4 regions of the Salipiger sp. PrR003 genome follow, and region 3 is predicted to be linked to each of the others. Evidence: riboswitches for the same ligand, from Rfam matches in the RefSeq annotation. Region 3 holds a riboswitch; each other region holds the start of a gene.
What was found. Region 3 has a riboswitch for cobalamin ahead of nrdH (glutaredoxin-like protein NrdH). Riboswitches for the same ligand answer to the same signal wherever they lie in the genome.

Region 1: another riboswitch for cobalamin. It lies ahead of G0D83_RS03010 (TonB-dependent siderophore receptor); the one in region 3 lies ahead of nrdH (glutaredoxin-like protein NrdH).
Region 2: another riboswitch for cobalamin. It lies ahead of G0D83_RS04400 (DUF1636 domain-containing protein); the one in region 3 lies ahead of nrdH (glutaredoxin-like protein NrdH).
Region 4: another riboswitch for cobalamin. It lies ahead of G0D83_RS06125 (ABC transporter substrate-binding protein); the one in region 3 lies ahead of nrdH (glutaredoxin-like protein NrdH).

Annotation. Positions count from the first base shown of each region.
Region 1 is NZ_JAAGOV010000025.1:20,906-25,457, forward strand. Features, by position in the region: gene G0D83_RS03000 (ABC transporter ATP-binding protein) at 1-239, shown strand, start outside; gene G0D83_RS03005 (FtsX-like permease family protein) at 230-1,618, shown strand; cobalamin riboswitch at 1,678-1,883, shown strand; gene G0D83_RS03010 (TonB-dependent siderophore receptor) at 1,995-3,830, shown strand; gene G0D83_RS03015 (ABC transporter substrate-binding protein) at 3,830-4,552, shown strand, end outside.
Region 2 is NZ_JAAGOV010000026.1:139,797-144,348, reverse strand. Features, by position in the region: gene cobN (cobaltochelatase subunit CobN) at 1-1,083, opposite strand, end outside; gene cobW (cobalamin biosynthesis protein CobW) at 1,096-2,154, opposite strand; gene G0D83_RS04400 (DUF1636 domain-containing protein) at 2,157-2,570, opposite strand; cobalamin riboswitch at 2,660-2,874, opposite strand; gene cobO (cob(I)yrinic acid a,c-diamide adenosyltransferase) at 2,913-3,524, shown strand; gene cobD (threonine-phosphate decarboxylase CobD) at 3,529-4,545, opposite strand; gene cbiB (adenosylcobinamide-phosphate synthase CbiB) at 4,551-4,552, opposite strand, start outside.
Region 3 is NZ_JAAGOV010000024.1:15,532-20,083, forward strand. Features, by position in the region: gene katG (catalase/peroxidase HPI) at 1-762, opposite strand, end outside; gene G0D83_RS02200 (asparaginase) at 1,092-2,084, opposite strand; cobalamin riboswitch at 2,517-2,718, shown strand; gene nrdH (glutaredoxin-like protein NrdH) at 2,814-3,035, shown strand; gene nrdI (class Ib ribonucleoside-diphosphate reductase assembly flavoprotein NrdI) at 3,067-3,480, shown strand; gene nrdE (class 1b ribonucleoside-diphosphate reductase subunit alpha) at 3,465-4,552, shown strand, end outside.
Region 4 is NZ_JAAGOV010000029.1:30,957-35,508, forward strand. Features, by position in the region: gene G0D83_RS06120 (ABC transporter ATP-binding protein) at 1-1,468, shown strand, start outside; cobalamin riboswitch at 1,448-1,632, shown strand; gene G0D83_RS06125 (ABC transporter substrate-binding protein) at 1,703-2,743, shown strand; gene G0D83_RS06130 (iron ABC transporter permease) at 2,773-3,783, shown strand; gene G0D83_RS06135 (ABC transporter ATP-binding protein) at 3,780-4,532, shown strand.

The sequences.
Region 1 (4,552 bases), on a different contig from region 3:
TCGCCATCGCCCGCGCCATGGCGGCCGAAGCCCCGGTTCTGCTGGCCGACGAGCCCACTGCCAGCCTCGACCGCGGCACTGCGGACCGGCTGATCGACGACCTCGTGCAGCTCGTCCGGACCCAGGGCACAACGCTGATCGCAGTCAGCCACGACGCGGCGCTGCTGGCGCGCATGGACCGGGTGCTGACCATCTCTGGCGGGCAACTGCTGGCCGACGAGGGGGCCGCATGCGCCTGATATGGGACTCCCTCCCGGCGCTGGCTCAGGACGTCGCGCTGCTGGCGCTCCTGCTTCTGCCCGCGCTCATCACCGGGCTCCTCGTCCTGCGCGGCTATGCCCCCTGGCCGCTGCTGCGCGGCTTTCTCGGGCGCTTTCGCTGGAGCACGGGGCTCTTCGTGCTGCTCATCGGAATCTCGACCGGCATGGGCATCGGGCTGCTGGCGCAGGAGCGCGGGCTGCGCCGCGGCACAGCGCAGGCGGCGGACAAGTTCGACGTCATCGTCGCGGCGCCGGGCAGCGAGCTGACTGCCCTCTTCGCCTCGGTCTTCCTGCAGCCCTCGGACATGGGGCTGGTTTCGGGCACCGCCTACGCCGAGATCGCCGGTCACCCGCAGGTCTCCATCGCCGCGCCGCTGGCGTTCGGAGACAGCTACGGCAGCGCGCCGGTGGTCGGCACGACCGCGGACTTCCTGCGCCATCTTTCCGAGGACCGGATTGAGGGGCGGCTCTGGGAGGATCACGCCGAGGCGGTGATCGGCGCGCTGGTGCCGCTGGAGATCGGCGCAGGCTTCACCCCCGCGCATGGCACCGGCGACGCTGCCGATCCCGAGGCGCATGGCGGCAGCCACGAGGCGGTAGGGGCAGAGGACCATGATGGAGACACTCACCACGACGAGGCCCACGACCACGACCATGGCGCAGCCATCACCGTGGTCGGCCGCATGGCGCCCACCGGCACGCCCTGGGATCGGGCGATCCTGATCCCGGTCGAATACGTCTGGGAAATCCACGGGCTCGCCAACGGCCACGCGCCGGACAATGAGGCCCGGATCGGCCCGCCCTTCGATCCCGAGTATTTTCCCGGCACCCCCGCCGTGGTGGTGCGAGCGCAGGAGCTCTGGGCCAATTACGCGCTGCGTTCCGAGTTCACCCGGGACGGCGAAACCATGGCCTTCTTCCCCGGCGCGGTGCTTTCGCGGCTCTACCGAGTGATCGGCGACGTGCGCCAGGCGATGTCGGTGATGGCGCTGGTCACCCAGGGGCTGGTGGCGGCGAGCGTGCTCACCGGGCTCTTCATCCTCACCCGCCTCTTCCGCCGCCAGATCGCGCTGCTGCGCGCGCTCGGCGCGCCCCGGCGCTTCGTCTTCGCCACGGTCTGGGCCTTCTGCGCGGTGCTGCTGCTCGCGGGGGCGCTGCTCGGACTGGCGGTTGGCTGGGGCGCGGCGGGGCTGCTGTCGCGCGTGCTGAGCGCCCGCACCGACATCGCGATCTCGGCCCTGCCGGGCTGGACCGAGCTGCACCTGCTGGCCGGCTTCGTCTCGCTCGCCCTGCTGCTGTCCCTGCTGCCCGCCGCCGTGGTGCTGCGCCAGCCGGTCCTGGACGGGCTGCGGAGCTGAGCCCGCGCGCCTCAAGGTGTCCGACCGTTTCTGATCATTGCGCGACGCGCGGCGAGTCGCTATGCCGTCCCTGCTTCGGTTCCGGGCGGCTTGCTGCCCGGTGAATAGGGAATGCGGTGCGGGCGGCCTGCCCAACTCCGTGACTGCCCCCGCAACTGTAGGCGGAGAGCGACGCCGGACCTAAGTCACTGCCTTTCGGGGCGGGAAGACCCGGCCAAGCGATGACCCGCGAGTCAGGAGACCTGCCGAAGCCGATCACCCAGTCCCGGCGCGGGGAGCGCCGCGGGCGACGGACCTTCCGTAGAGGTGGCATCACGCTAACCGTCTGCGGCAGGGGACTCCCTTCCGGCGACAAGAAAAGAACGGAAAAGGGACCATGAAGCCAACGCAGCGCGCAGCGCTCTTCACAGCCACCGCCCTCACCACGCTCGGCCTCACGGGCACCGCCTTCGCGCAGGAGGCCACCGACCTCGGCACGCTGACCCTCAGCGCCAACCGCGGCGAAAGCACCGAGCTTGCGCGCAGCGGGGTGACGGTGGAGGTGGTCACCAAGGAAGACCTCGAGCAAAGCGGCGAGACGCTGCTCGCCGACCACCTCGCGCGGCTGCCCGGCGTCAGCGTATCGCGTAACGGCGGTATCGGCGGGCTCACCTACATGCGCATTCGCGGCCTCTCGAGCCGATATGTTGGCGTCTACATCGATGGTATCGACGTCACCGACACCTCGGCGCCTCAGATCCAATACGACTTCGGCACGCTGACCACCGGCGGCATCAGTCGCATCGAGGTGCTGAAGGGCTCGCAATCGGCGCTCTACGGCTCCGAGGCGATCGGCGGCGTGGTGAACATCACCACCAACCGCGCCACCGAGGAAGGGCTAAGCCAGAGCGTCGAAGCCGAATACGGCAGCTATGACACCCGCAAGCTGGGCTACAACCTCAGCTACCTTGGCACGCGCGGCAGTTTCGCCTCGTCGCTGAGTTACATCAAGACCGACGGCTATTCCGCCGCCGACGAAGACGACGGCAACGACGAGGCCGACGGTCACGAGGCCACCCGTCTTAGCTTCTCGGGCGACTACGCGCTGACCGACACGGTGACCCTGGGCGGCGCGGCCTTCTGGGAAAAAAGCAGCCACGATTACGACGAGTTCGGCCCGACGGACGGCGTCACGCACGACGAGAAGGTTGAGGGCGAGCAATACGGCGCGCGGGCTTTCGCGCGCGTGGAAACCGGCGGCGTCCGCCACGAATTCTCGGCGCAGGTCTTCGAGACCGACCGCACCGACACCTACGAGGGGTCGGATACTGACTATCTCGGCCAGCGCCGCGGTCTCGGCTACGAGGGCCAGACCGGACTCGGCGCCGCAACCCTCACCTTCGGCGCCGATTACATGCGCGAGGAGTTCGAGGTACTCAGCGCATGGGGTGACAGCGAAGGCGACTACGCGACCATCGGAATCTGGGCACAGGCCGACTGGCACCTGAGCGACAAGCTGGAACTGGTCACCGCCCTGCGCCACGACGACCACTCCGAATTCGGCGGCAAGACCACGGGCCGAATCTCGCTGGCCTACCTTCCGAACCCCGACCTCACGCTGCGTGCCAGCGTCGGCACGGGCTTCCGCGCGCCCTCTCCCTACGAGCTCTACTCAACCGGCTCGGGTAACCCGGTTCTCGAGCCCGAGACCTCGGTGAGCTACGAGCTCGGCGTCGAACAGCGCTTCGGCGCGGGCTACCTCGGCGCGACCCTCTTCCGCACCGAGATCACCGACCTCATTGACTACAACTACCCAAATTACGTGCAGATCGACGGCACCAGCTGGACGCAGGGCGTGGAACTGACCGGCGGGGTGAACCTGTCCGAGGCGCTGTCGCTTGCCGCCGCCTACACCTGGACCGACAGCAAGGACGCGCAGACCGGCGACCGTCTGTCCCGTGTGCCGCTGCACGACCTGTCGCTGTCGCTCGACGCCGATGTGACCGATGCCTTCCGTGCCGGCCTGACGGTGCAGCATGTCTCGGGCCTCGAGGATACCGACGAGCCGCTGGACGATTACACCGTCGCCAACATGAACCTGCGCTATGCCCTCACCGATCAGGCCGAGCTCTACCTGCGGGTCGAGAACCTCTTCGACGAGGACTACCAGGTGGTGAAGGGCTACGGCACCTCGGACCGCGCCGCCTATTTCGGCGTAAGGGCGAGCTTCTGATGCTGCGGCGCGCGCTGATCCCACTGTCCCTGCTCGCGGCTATGGGCCTGTCCCCGGCCACCGCGCAGGACGCTCCGGCGCGCGTCGTGTCGATGAACCTCTGCACCGACCAGTTGGCGATGCTGCTCGCGGCCCCGGGTCAGTTGCTCTCGGTCTCGAAGCTGGCCCGGGACCCGATGAGTTCGGCCATGGCCGATGCGGCGATGGCCTACCCGGTCAACCACGGGCAGGCCGAGGAAGTCTGGCTGATGCAACCGGACCTCGTGATCGTCGGCAGCTATACGGCGCAGGCGGCGGCGCAGATGCTCGAACGGCTCGGAACTCGGGTGCAGCGGATTGCCCCCGCCACCTCGCTCGCCGACGTGCCGGCGCGGCTGCGCACGCTGGGCGAGGCGATGGGCCGGCAGGCGCGCGCCGAGGCGCTGATCGCCGAATTCGAGACCCGCCTCGCCGCCCTCCGCGAAAAGGTGGACCGCCGCCCCTCTGCCGCGCTCTACTACGCCAATGGCTACACCACCGGCGACCAGACGCTTGCGGGAGAGATCCTGCTCGCCGCCGGGTTCGACAATATCGCCGGGGCGCGGGGCGGCGGTCAGCTGCCTCTCGAGGCGCTGGCCATGGCCCAGCCCGAGGCGCTGATCACCGCCCGCCCCTACCCCGGCGCCTCGCGCTCGGAGGAGATCCTGATGCACCCCGTCGTCCGCCAACTGCGCGCCGCCCAA
Region 2 (4,552 bases), on a different contig from region 3:
ACCGTGAGGGCGGTGCAGGGTGCGGGCGAACTGCAGCTCCGGGTCTCGCTCCCCGTGCGCCTTGAACGAGACAACCCCGGCCAGAAGCCGCCCGTCGACCTCGGGCAGCACCACGTGCATGGCCAGATCGGCGGGCGAGAGCCCCCGGTCCGCCGCGCCCCAGGCCTCTTCGGTGGAGGTTGCGAGGGCCACCTGGAAGACCGGCACGCCCGCGGCGTCGAGCGGCGAGCCCGCCGCGCCGCGCCCGCTGAAGGCGGTGGCGCTGACGATGGCGTCGGGGCAGAGCCTGGCCACGGCCTCTTGCAGCGCCTCCGCCGCGCCGGGCGCTTTCAGCGAGGGGGCGAAGAGTCCGACCACCTCGCAGCCCTCGGCCCGGAAGGCCGCGAAGAGTGCGGCGATGGGGGCCATGTCCGCCGCCACCAGGTAGGCGCGGTAGAAGACGACGAGAATCCGTCGCCCCGTCTTCTCGTTCCAAATGCGCCGGGGAGCGCGAGGGGCGGCGCTCCTCGGCTCATCAAGTGACTCGGGCCCGGTCTCGGGTGTCCACAGGCCCACCTCGGGCAGGGCGCGCGCGCCGCGCACCGGGGGCGCGCCGAGGCCCGAGGCCAGCGCCAGTTGTGCCAGCGCCGCCTGCGCCGCGGCGGGGCCGCCGGTGTCGCAGAGCCGGGCAAGCTGGCGCAGGGTCGAGAGCGGCAGAGTCGAGACCTCGTCGAGCCGCGGGTCGGGGCGGCCGTCGGCGGGCAGCACGGCAAGGGCGATCCCCTGCCGCTGCGCCAGCGCCTGCAGCTGCAAGAGTCCGTAGTCCCAATAGGGCCGCCCGCCGATCAGCCGCACGAGGATGCCCTTGGCGCCCGCAAGCGTGCGCTCCACGTAGGTGTCGACCGACAGCGGATGGCGCAGCTGCGCGAGGTTGGCGAGGCGCAGCGAGGGCAGGCTTCCGCCGCTCTGGTGCCAGGCTTCCGCGAAGGCCCCGAGGTCGCTGTCGGAGAAGGACAGCACCACGAGATCCGCCGGATCCTGCATCAGGTCCGTCGGGGTCTCGAGGTCCTCGAGCCCGTGGCTTTCGCGGAAGACGACGTGCATCTGCGGCGCGGCCTAGAGGGCCGGATCGAGCACTGCGCGGCTCAGGGCGGCGCGGATCTCGTCTTCGCGGATGTCATCATGCTCGGCGATCACCACCAGCCGCCCGGCGCGGGCCTCGCCCGGCTGCCACATACGGTCGAACTGGTGCCGCACCCGCGCGCCCACGGCCTGCACAAGCAGGCGCATCGGCTTGCCCGAGACCGCCGCATAGCCCTTCACCCGCAGGATGTTGTGGCTGCGGGCGAGCCCCTCGATGGCGTGGACCAGCTGCGCGGGATCGGCGAGCTCGGGAAGGTCGACGGTGATCGACTCGAACTCCTCGTGGTCGTGGTCGTGCGGGGTGTCATGGTGGCTGGGCCGGGCGTCGAGATCGTCCTCGGCGGCGGCACCGAGCCCGAGGATGATCCGCGGGTCGACCACGCCTTCTGCCACTTCGACCACCGGCATCGGGCGCGGCGCCTCGGCGGCGATGACCTCGCGGGCACGGGCCACGGCCTCGGCGCCGGCAAGATCGGGCTTGGTCAGCAGCACGATGTCGGCGCAGGCGATCTGGTCCTCGAAGACCTCCGACAGCGGCGTCTCGTGATCGAGGCTCTCGTCGGCGGCGCGCTGTGCGTCCACCGCCGCCACGTTGGGGGCGAAGCGGCCCGCTGCGACCGCCTCGGCGTCGGCGAGCGCGATGACGCCGTCGACGGTGATGCGGGCGCGGATCTGCGGCCAGTCGAAGGCCTGCAGCAGCGGCTTCGGCAGCGCGAGGCCCGAGGTCTCGATGAGGATGTGGTCGGGGCGCGGCTCGAGCGCCAGCAGCGCCTCGATGGTGGGGATGAAATCGTCGGCCACGGTGCAGCAGATGCAGCCGTTGGCCAGCTCGACCACGTTCTCGGCGGGGCAGTCCGGGATCGCGCAGCCGCGCAGGATCTCGCCATCGACGCCGACGTCGCCGAATTCGTTAACCACCACCGCGAGCCGCCGCCCGCCCGGGTTGCGCATCAGGTGGCTGACGAGGGTGGTCTTGCCCGAGCCGAGAAAGCCGGTGATCACGGTGACGGGGAGTTTCGTAAGATCGGCCATGTTCAGCGGTCCTGTTGCTTGGGCGCGGGGGTAAGCGGGGGGATGCGGGCGACGCAGTTGCGCTTGAAATGCTCGGGGCGCTGGCGCCAGGGGATCACCCCGTCGGGCGCCGCGTGGTATTGCGCGGCGCCGGCGAGCAGCATCTCGGGATGCGCGGACTCGTCGACGTTGGCGAAGACGTAGGTCCACTTCTCCGCCCCGCCGCGCAGCGCGACGGTGCAGCCGAAATCGCAGTTCTGCAGGCAGTCGGTGGCGGTGATCCGCACCCCTTCGGGCCGATCGAGCGCGGTGATCTGGTCAAAGAGCGCCTGACCGGGGCGCCGCGCGTCCTCTGGGGTCACCCCCGCCCGGCGGCAGGTCACGCAGACCAGCAGTTCGGTGTCACTCTCCTGACGCGTGTGCGCGCAGTCCATCATTCGTGTCGCCTCATCCATTGGGCGCACAGGGGTAACGGCGGAATGGATCCCGGGCATGGGAACACCCCGACACCGGCACACCCCGTCCGGTCTCAAAAGTCATGGCTGGCAGGTCTCCCGGCTCACGGAATTCAGGGCGTTTGGCCCAGCAGGCGCTCTGCCTTCCCAGCCCGATGGCCAGTGGCTTTCCGAGCGCCCTTTTCCGTTCACGGTCGCGGGGGCGGCTGTGCCTGACCGCGATCACTCGCGGCTGCACATTCCCTTTTCACCCGTTTACACGGGCACCAGCGTGGGGTCAGATCGCCCGGAAATCCGACCCCTGTCAAGACCGGAGAGAGCAGCATGAACGATGAGACCAACACCCGCCACGCGGAAAAGATGAAGAAAATCAAGGCTGCGCGGGACCGGATGATGGCCGGGAAAACCGCTGAAAAGGGCCTCATTCTCGTTCATACCGGCCCCGGCAAGGGCAAGTCGTCGTCGGGCTTCGGGATGATCCTGCGCTGCATCGCCCATGGCATGCCCTGCGCCGTGGTGCAGTTCATCAAGGGCAACTGGGTCACCGGCGAGGCGAAGATGATCCGCGAGAAATTTGCCGATGAGTGCCGCTTCTTCGTCTCGGGAGAGGGCTTCACCTGGGAGACGCAGGACCGCGCGCGCGACATCGCGGCGGCGCAGCGCGGCTGGCAGATCGCGCAGGAACAGATCCTCGATCCCGAGGTGCGCTTCGTGCTGCTCGACGAGATCAACATCGCGCTGCGCTACGGGTATCTCGATATCGACGAGGTGGTCGGCTTCCTGCTCGAACGGAAACCGGAGATGACCCACGTCTGCCTGACCGGGCGCAACGCCAAGCCCGAGCTGATCGAGGCGGCGGACCTGGTGACCGAGATGACGCTGGTCAAGCACCCGTTCCGCGACGGGATCAAGGCGCAGCAGGGCGTCGAATTCTGAGCGCTCAAAGCGTGGCGAAGGCCGCCTCGAGCTGTGCCCAGCGGTCCGAGGGCGGCAGGCCGAGGCGGATCCAGCGCTCGGAATAGGGGAAGATGCGGGTCCAGACATGGCTCTGGGCAAGGCGGTCCTGCGCCGCCAGCGCGTCCGGGGCGGCGTAGGTGCGGAAAAGCGGCGTGCTGCCGACCAAGGCCCAGCCGGTCCCCTGCGCCAGGGCGTCGAGCCGCGCGGCGTCGCTGGTGAGGCGCGCGGTGGTCTCCGCCTGCCACTGGCGGTCGGCAAGCGCCGCCGAGGCGATCTCGATCGCCGGGCCCGAGACCGGCCAGGGCCCGGCAAGCTCGGCCAGCCGGTCGCCGAGCGCGCCTTGCGCCAGCGCGAACCCCAGCCGCAGACCGGCCAGCCCGTAGAACTTGCCGAAGGAGCGCAGCACGATGACGTTCGGCAGGCCTCCGTCGAGGCGCGGCGCGATGGAGCGCCCGGGCTCGGGATCGGCAAAACTCTCGTCCACCACCAGCAGCCCGACCCGCGCTGCCAGCGCACAAAGCGTCTCGGGATCGCTGTGCCGCCCGTCGGGGTTGTTAGGGTTTACCACCACGGCGATATCGGCGCCGTGAAGGGCCGCGAGGCGGGTTGTCTCGGTCACCTGCCAACCGCCCGCGCGCAGCGCCGCCGCATGCTCGTTGTAGGTCGGCCCCAGCACCGCCGCCCGTCCGGGCGCGCGCAGTGATGGCACCAGCTGGATCGCCCCTTGCGCGCCATTGACCGGCACGATGCGCGCCGGGCAGGCATAGGCGGTGCGCGCCGCGGCGATCAGACGCGCCATCTCGGTGCGGCGCGGCAGCACGGCCCAGGCCTCGGCCGGGATCTCCGGAACCGGGTAGGGGTCGGGGTTGATGCCGGTCGAGAGATCCAGCCAGCTCGCGCGGTCTCCGCCGAAGCGCGCCATGGCGGCATCGAGGTTGCCGCCGTGATCCCTGGAGGGGCCGGCGGGCGGGGCGAAGGGCGGGTCGGGCAGGGTGTCCATGGCGCTC
Region 3 (4,552 bases):
CATCGCCATGCGCTTGAAGGTCTCACGGACCTGCTCGGCGGTCTTCTGCGGGTCGGGCTGGCCGTTCACCCCCTCGGGGTTCACGTATATCAGGCCCATTTGCACCGCGGCGAGCGGGTTCTCCATGGTCGCCGGATCGGCCAGGTCGCCGTAGCGGCCATCGGACGGCGCGAGCCATTCCTTCTCGGCGCCCCAGTAGACGTCCTTTTCCGGGTGCCAGATGTCTTCGCGGCCAAAGGCGAATCCGAAGGTCTTCAGGCCCGCGACCTCATAGGCAATCGTGCCCGAGAGGATCATCAGGTCGGCCCAGGAAATCTTGTTGCCGTATTTCTTCTTGATCGGCCACAGCAGGCGGCGGCCCTTGTCGGTGTTGACGTTGTCGGGCCAGCTGTTCAGCGGCGCGAAGCGCTGGTTGCCGGTGCCGGCCCCGCCGCGACCGTCGGCGAGGCGGTAGGAGCCTGCGGCGTGCCAGGCGACGCGGGCGAACATGCCGACGTAGGAGCCCCAGTCGGCGGGCCACCACTCCTGGCTGTCCTTCATAAGGGCGCGCAGGTCGTCCTTCAGCGCCTCCACGTCGAGCGATTTCAGCTCTTCACGGTAATCGAAGTCCGGCCCCATCGGGTTGGTCTTGAAATCGTGCTGGCTCAGAATGTCGAGGTTCAGGCTCTTGGGCCACCAGCTGGTGACCGAGGTTCCGCTCTCGGTCAGACCGCCGTGCATCACCGGGCATTTTCCCCCGGTATCGACGTCGTTTCCGTCCATGTCAGTTCTCCCATAGGATGAGCATCCTTGCGCGGGACAAGGCAGGGCAGCGGGCGAAAACGCGGGCCGTTGGTCCAGCCGGTGCCGCCGCCGAGGTCCCTCCTGCATCGGCAGTCTAACCAGAGGGCGCGGCTGGGTCAGGTGATTCGTAGCCGCTGACCTTGCGCCTGCGGCGGTCCGTCGCGCTCCGAAAGAGGATTCTGAAATCTCACAAATTCATCCCGGTCCCCCAGGGCCGGGGCAGCAGTCTCCCTGCTCCGAAAAACCGCAGCGCCAGTTTCGGCGGGCACGGACGTCGCGGCGGAGCCGCCGTCCCGTGAGGCCGAGGCTCAGACCTTCGCGAGTGCCTCGGCGATAGCCTCCATCCGCCCTGCCCGCTCGGGCAGCAGCGGCAGCAGCGCGGCGAGCAGCAGGCGAGCCTTGGCGGCGCTGAGATCACCGGACAGGATCGCCCCTGCCTCGACCATCGTCACGCCGCCGCTGTCGGCGCCGTAGATGGCCCGGGTCCGCCCCTCGGGACAGCGGGTGGCAAGGATCACCGGGATGCCCGCCGCGACGAGCTTGCGGCAGACCTCGGCAAAGCCCTTGGGGGCATTGCCGCGCCCGAAGGCCTCGATCACCACGCCCGAGACGCCGTTCGAGGCACACCATTCGAGGTAGCGCGGCGTGCTGCCGAGCCCGAGCGCGATAAGCTCGACGTTCGGGTCCAGCGACGGCGCGTCGATCACCTCGCGCGGGCGCGCCGGGCGCGTGTAGAGATGCACCTCGCCCTCGTCGATCTCGCCCAGCTTGCCATGGCCGTTCGAGCGGAAGGTGTCCACGCGCGAGCTGTGCACCTTGCTGACGTAGCGCGCGCCATGGATCTCGCCCTCGAAGACGATGACCGCGCCCACGCCGGTCAGATCGGGCGCCGCCGCGCAGAGCAGCGCGTCGTGCATGTTGCGTGGCCCGTCGGTATCGGGTTGGCCCGCGTGGCGCTGTGCGCCGGTGAAGACCACTGGCTTATCGGACCTGACCAGCAGCCGCGCGAGAAAGGCGCTCTCCTCCATGGTATCGGTACCATGGGTGACGACGACGCCATCGACCCCGGGCTCGGCCAGTCGCGCGTCGATGTGGCGGCAGAGCTTGTAAATCGTCTCGAGCGTCAGCGCGTTGCTGCCCGCGGCCTCGATGTTGTCGACCTCGACGGTGATCCCAGGCAGTGGTGCGTGCAGGCTTTCGAGCAGCCTGTCGCCGCTCAGCCCGGCGGTGACGGCCCCGCCCTCGGTCTTGGCATAGGAGGCAATTGTGCCACCGGTGGCGACGAGAACGATATGGGACATGCGGACCTCCTGCAGGGCTGAACTGACGGTGCGTGATGTCTGCATATGCGCGCGGGCGGGCGAAAGCCAGATCGCTTGGCGGCGCGCGCCTATCAGGAAGCTTGTGGAGGAAGGGAGGATGCGGCGGCCCCAAGGGAGGAGGAGAAGGGCCGCCGCCGATTTCCGGGGCTGAGGGAGGAGGAGAAACACCCCGAAAAAATCCTTGAACGCGTTGCCGCGTCGACAGGGGCACATTTAGGGGCCCTCCCTGGCCCGGGCAACGCACATTCCTGCAGGGCCGAGTTGTCGAGAATGCATGGCCCGCGCAACCCCTTGCAAACGCCCGCTCCAAGGGTGTCCACCGTGGCCGACTTGCTGCACACAGAGGCTGCAGAATTTTTTTGAAGTCGGGCTCGCACAACAGGATATTGACGCATGACCTGCATCCTGTTCTAGATATAGTTGCTTTTCGGTTCATCGAGTCGGGCGACGGCCCGGCGCGGCGCTAAGAGGGAAACCGGTGTAACACCGGTGCTGCCCCCGCAACTGTAAGCGGCGAGTGAAGGCCCAATGAGCCACTGGGACATCCCGGGAAGGCGCGGCCGGACCCACGACCCGCCAAGCCAGGAGACCTGCCGAAGGCCTGACAGAATGACCACGAACGGAGGGTTCGGGGCGTGCGAGGACCGCGTCAGGCACAAGGCCTGCGCGGTGACGCGTCCCCGCCTTCGCAGCTGAGGACGCAAGAGCATGATCACCGTCTATTCGAAACCCGCCTGCGTGCAGTGCACTGCCACCACCCGCGCGCTCGATGCCAAGGGGCTGGACTACAACGTGATCGACCTCACCGAGGACGACGCGGCCATGTCGCTGGTCACCGAGCTCGGCTACCGCCAGGCCCCCGTCGTGACCTTTGGCGAAGACCACTGGTCGGGCTTCCGTCCGGACCTGATCGCCCGCCTCGCGAGCTGATCGCGGCGGGATCGGCAACAAGGGATCGACCATGTCGGGGCTCGTCTTCTTCTCCTCTGCCAGCGGCAACACCGCGCGCTTCGTCGCCAGCCTCGGCCGGGCGGCGCTGCGCATCCCGGTGTCGCCCAAGGAACTGACGCCCGATCCGCGCGATCCCTTTGTGCTGATCTGCCCGACCTATGCCGACGGCGAAGGTCGCGGCGCGGTGCCGAAGCAGGTGATCCGCTTTCTCAACGACCCGTCCCGCCGCGCGCTGCTGCGCGGCGTGATCGCCAGCGGCAATCGCAACTTCGGCGAGACCTTCGCGCTCGCCGGCCGCGTCATCGCGCAAAAATGCAATGTCCCCCTGCTCTACTCGTTTGAGCTGGCGGGAACGACCAAGGATTTCGCCCGCGTCAACGACGGGCTCGACGCTTTCTGGGGGACCCCATGCTTGACCGCCTGAACGAGACGCTGGACTACCACGCGCTCAACGCCATGCTGAACCTCTACGATGCGGACGGCAATATCCGCTTCGAGGCCGACCGGATGGCGGCGCGGCAGTATTTCCTTCAGCACGTGAACCAGAACACCGTGTTCTTCCACTCGCTGACGGAAAAGCTCGGCTACCTCGTCGAGGAAGGCTATTACGAGGCGGAGGTGCTCGAGCAATACCCGCCCGCCTTCCTGCAGAAGATCTGGGACGCGGCCTTTGCCAAGAAGTTCCGCTTCCCGACCTTTCTCGGCGCGTTCAAGTATTACACCTCCTACACGCTGAAGACGCGTGACGGGAAACGCTTCCTCGAGCGCTACGAGGACCGCGTCGTCATGGTGGCCCTGGCGTTGGCACGCGGCGACGAGGCGCTGGCGATGTCGTTCATGGAAGAGATCCTCTCGGGCCGCTTCCAGCCCGCCACGCCGACCTTCCTCAACGCCGGCAAGAAGAGTCGGGGCGAGCTGATCTCCTGCTTCCTGCTGCGCATCGAAGACAACATGGAAAGCATCGGCCGGGCGATCAACTCGTCGCTGCAGCTGTCCAAGCGCGGCGGCGGCGTCGCCCTGATGCTGACCAACATCCGCGAGGCCGGCGCGCCGATCAAGGGCATCGAGAACCAGTCCTCTGGCGTCATCCCGGTGATGAAGCTGCTCGAAGACAGCTTCTCCTATGCCAACCAGCTGGGTGCGCGTCAGGGCGCGGGCGCGGTCTATCTAAACGCGCACCACCCCGACATCCTCAAGTTCCTCGACACCAAGCGCGAGAACGCCGACGAGAAGATCCGTATCAAGACCCTCAGCCTTGGCGTGGTGATCCCCGACGTGACCTTCGAGCTCGCCAAGCGTAACGAGCCGATGTATCTCTTCTCGCCGCATGACGTGCAGAAGGTCTACGGCGTGCCCTTCTCCGAAATCTCGGTCACCGAGAAATACGAGGAGATGGTCGAGGACAAGCGCATCCGCAAGACCAAGATCAACGCCCGCGCCTTCTTCCAGACGCTGGCCGAGATCCAGTTCGAGAGCGGCTATCCCTACATCATGTT
Region 4 (4,552 bases), on a different contig from region 3:
CATCCACGACGGCGGCACGCAGCTTGTCGAGCCGCTGTCGATCACGCTGGAGCCGGGGGTGCCGCTGGTGATCCTCGGCGAGACCGGCTCGGGCAAGAGCCTGTTTGCGCAGGCAATCATGGGCACGCTGCCCGAGAGCCTCTCGGCGCGGGGCGAGGTCGAGATCGGTGGGCGACGGATCAGCGCCGCGCGGCCGCGCGAGTTCCGCGGCCTCTGGGGGCGGCAGATCGCGGTGCTGCCGCAGGAGCCGTGGCTGTCGCTGGACCCGCTGATGCCCGCCGCGCGGCAGGTCGCCGAGGCGCATCAACTGGTGCGCGGCCTGAGCGCCGCCGAAGCCCGCACCCGCGCCGGTGACGATCTGGCAGCGCTGGGGCTTCAGGGCGCCGGAGCAAAACTGCCGCATGAACTCTCCGGCGGCATGGCGCAGCGTGTGGCCATCGCCGCGGCGCGGGCCGGGGGTGCGCGGATCGTCATCGCCGATGAGCCGACCAAGGGGCTTGATGCCGCGCGCCGCGACGATGTGGCCGAGTTGCTGATGGCAGAGGTCGGCAGCGGCGGCGGGCTGATCGTCATCACCCACGATCTTGCGCTGGCGCGGCGGGTCGGTGGGCAGATCATCGTGCTGCGCAAGGGCCGCGTGGTCGAGACCGGCCCCACCGCCGATGTCCTTGCCGCGCCAAGATCCGACTACACCGCCCGGCTGATCGCGGCGGACCCCGAGACATGGCAAAAGCGCGCGCCCGCGCCCGCGGGCAGCAGCGTGGTTCGGGCCGAGGGGCTCGCCGCGACCCGCGGCGACCGGGAGCTTTTCCGTGATGTGTCGCTGGATATCGCCGCGGGGCAGATCTTCGGGATCACTGGGCCCTCGGGCTGTGGGAAATCGACGCTGGGGGATGTGCTGCTCGGGCTGCACCGCCCCTCCGCCGGGCGCGTCACCCGCACTGCATCTCGGGCGCGCGCCTACCAGAAGCTGTATCAGGATCCCGTCGCGGCCTTTCCGCGGCACCAGAGCCTTCAGCGCACGCTGAGCGATGTGGCGCGGCTGCATGGGCAGGACCCGCGGCAGATCGAGCACCACATGGAGCGCCTCGGCCTTGCCCCAGTGCTGCTGGGTCGCAAGCCGGGCGAGGTCTCGGGCGGGGAGTTGCAGCGACTGGCGATCCTGCGCCTGCTGCTGGTGCGCCCGGCCTTCATCTTTGCCGATGAGCCGACCTCGCGGCTTGATCCGATCACCCAGGCAGAGGTCATCAGCCTGCTTGTGGACACCGCCGAGCGCGACGGCTGCGCCATCATGCTGGTCAGCCACGATCCGGCGCTGGTGGCAAAGACCGCCGACCGAGGGCTTTCGCTTCACTGCCCGGCCGGGATGCAGGGCGACCCCGATACGCCGGGCCGATGCGAGCATGGCAACTTGACAAAGCACGGCGCCGCCCCGAGGTTCGCCGCGAACGGTTCCCATCCGGGATGAAAAGGGAACCCGGTGACGCGGCCTTGGGCCGCGGACTCCGGGACTGCCCCCGCAACTGTAAGCGTCCGTTCCGAGCCACCCGCCCCTCCGGGCGAAGCCACTGCGCCAAACGGCGCGGGAAGGCGGTTTCGGGACCATGGCCGCAAGTCAGGAGACCTGCCGTTCCGGCCCCGCGATCCCGCGGGGGCGTCACCTGCGCAACCGACCGGACGGGGTGTCCGGGAAAGGATATTGATGTTTCTTGCAACCTCGGGCCGCCTCCGCGGCCTTGCGCTGCTGTGCTGCGCCTTGCTGCCCATTCCTGAAACCACATTTGCTGAATCGACCGACTACCCGTTGCAGATCCCCAACTGCGACCGTGTGACGACCTATGCCAAGCCGCCCGAGCGCGTGGTCTCGATCGGCCAAGGCACGACGGAGATCCTGCTCTCGCTCGGCCTCGCCGAGCATATCGTCGGGACCGCCATCTGGCTCGCGCCGCTACCAGCGCCGCTGGTCGACGCGGGGCAAGCCGTGCCGCGCATCGCCGACAACTCGCCCGGTTTCGAGGCCGTGCTGAAAGCCCGCCCCGATTTCGTCGCGGCGCAGTGGATCAACGACATCGCCCCGGATCAGGCCCGGGTTGGCACCTTCGCCCAGTTCGACGATTTCGGCATCAGCACCTATGTCTCGCCTGCGGAATGCGCCAAGAGCGACTTCGTTGCGGGCAGCGGCGACGGCGCCCGCGCGCAGGCCTGGAGCGACGATCTGCTGAACCGGGAGATCACCGAACTGGCCCAGATCTTCGGCGTGCCGGCGCGGGGGGCTGACCTGGTTGCTGCCAATGCCGCCCGGATCGAGGCGGCAACGGCGGGTGCGGCAGCGCTGCAGGCAAGGGACGTCTCGGTGCTCTACTGGTTCTCGTCGCCCGAGATCGCCGGCGAAGCCTATGTGGCCGGGCGGTTCGGAGCCCCGGCATGGATTTCCGAAGTTGTGGGGGTGCGCAACGTGATCACCTCGGACGAGGAATGGCCGCTGGTTGGCTGGGAGACGATTTCAGAGCTCGATCCGGATGTAATCGTGCTGGGCACCATGGAGCGGCGCAACCTCCCCGGCGACGACGTGGGCGCGAAACGCGCGTTCCTGGAAAGCGATCCGGTTGCCAGCCAGCTGCGCGCGGTGCGTGCGGGACATCTGATCGAGATGCCCGCGCATTCGATGAACCCAACGCTTCGGGCCGTCGACGGGGTCGAGGTCCTTTCGACGGGCCTGAAAGACATCGGTCTTACGCGGTGAGCGTTTCGCGCCGGACCCGCTCCGGCCCTCTGACGGGGCTGGGGTCCTTCGTGCTTGCCGGTGGCGTCGCCCTCACCCTCGCGACCTGCTGCGCGGTTCTCTTCGGCGAGATCAGCGTGACCCCGCGCGAGGCCCTGTCCACGCTGGCCAACCGACTCTTCGGGCTCGACCTTCCGGTCGATCCGATCCGCGAGGGGATCGTCTGGCACTACCGGCTGAGCCGGGCGGTGGTCGCCATGTGCGCCGGAGCCTCTCTGGCGATCTGCGGCGTGGTGCTGCAGGCGCTGCTGCGCAACCCGCTCGCCGAGCCCTACCTGCTTGGGATTTCGGCCGGCGCCTCGACCGGCGCGGTGCTGGTCATCGTACTCGCGCTCGGTGCCGGGGCCGTCACGGTTTCGGCCGGGGCCATGGCGGGGGCGCTCCTCGCCTTTGGCTTTGTGGCGGTGCTGTCTTTCGGCGCGGGCCGCGGTGCCGAGAGGGTCATCCTTGCCGGCATCGCCGGCTCGCAGCTGTTCAATGCCGCCACATCCTTCATCGTCACCTCCTCGGCCAGCGCCGAGCAGACCCGTGGCATCATGTTCTGGCTGCTTGGCAGCCTTGGCGGTGTGCGCTGGCCGGATGCCGGCCTGGCCCTGCCCGTGTTGCTCGTGGGGCTGTCTGTCTGCCTCTACCGGGCGCGGGCGCTCGATGCCTTCGCCTTCGGCGAGGATGCGGCCGCCTCGCTCGGGGTCGATGTCGCGCGTGTGCGCGTCGAGCTTCTGGGACTTACCGCACTTCTCACCGCCTGCGTTGTCAGCATCGTCGGGGCCGTGGGCTTCGTCGGGCTGGTGATCCCGCATGCGACCCGCTTCTTCGTCGGTCCGGCGCACGGGCGGCTCATCCTAGGCTCGGCAATTGCGGGCGCGGCCTTCATGGTCTTGGCTGACGTGCTGTCGCGCCTCGTGTTGCCGGGACAGGTGCTGCCGATCGGGGTGATCACCGCACTCTTCGGCGCCCCGGCCTTTGCCGTCCTGCTGTGGCGTTCGCGGGGACGGGAATGAGCCTTCGGAGCGAAAATGTCTCTTGGTCCTCAGGTGGCGCGGCAATCGTCAAGAGCGTGACCCTGCGCGTGCCCGACCAAGGTGTCCTCGGCCTGGTGGGGCCTAACGGCTCGGGCAAATCGAGCCTGCTGCGCCTGCTGGCCGGGGTCCGCCGCGGCAGCGGCGGCGCGGTCCTCGTCGACCAGCGGCCAATCGAGACGATACGTCGTTCCGAGATCGCGCGGCGGCTTGCGCTGGTAGAGCAGCACGCGACGACCGATGTCGGGCTGACCGCGCGGGATGTGGTGGCGCTTGGCAGGTTGCCGCATCGCGGCGCGTTGGGCCCCTGGAGCGCGCGCGACGAAGAGATCGTGCTGGATGCGCTGGCACGCACCGGCATGACGCGCAGCGCGGAGCAGTCCTGGGCCACGCTGTCCGGCGGAGAGCGCCAGCGCATCCAGATCGCCAGGGCGCTGGCACAGCAGCCGCGCGAGCTGCTCATGGACGAGCCGACCAACCATCTCGACATCCGGCATCAGCTTGACCTGATGCGCCTGCTGCCCGAACTGGGCACGCGGGTCGTCGTCGCGCTGCACGATCTGAACCAGGCGATGGCATTCTGCGAGGAGGTCGCCGTGATGAGCGCGGGGCGCTTGGTCGCGCAGGGACGACCTGCAGAGGTGCTGACAGCAGGCCTGATCCGCGAGGTTTTCGGGGTCGAGGCGGTGATCGACTGCGGTCCGACTGGCCCGAGGGTTTCCTTCTTCTGAGCGGGGCCGCGCGGTGTTTT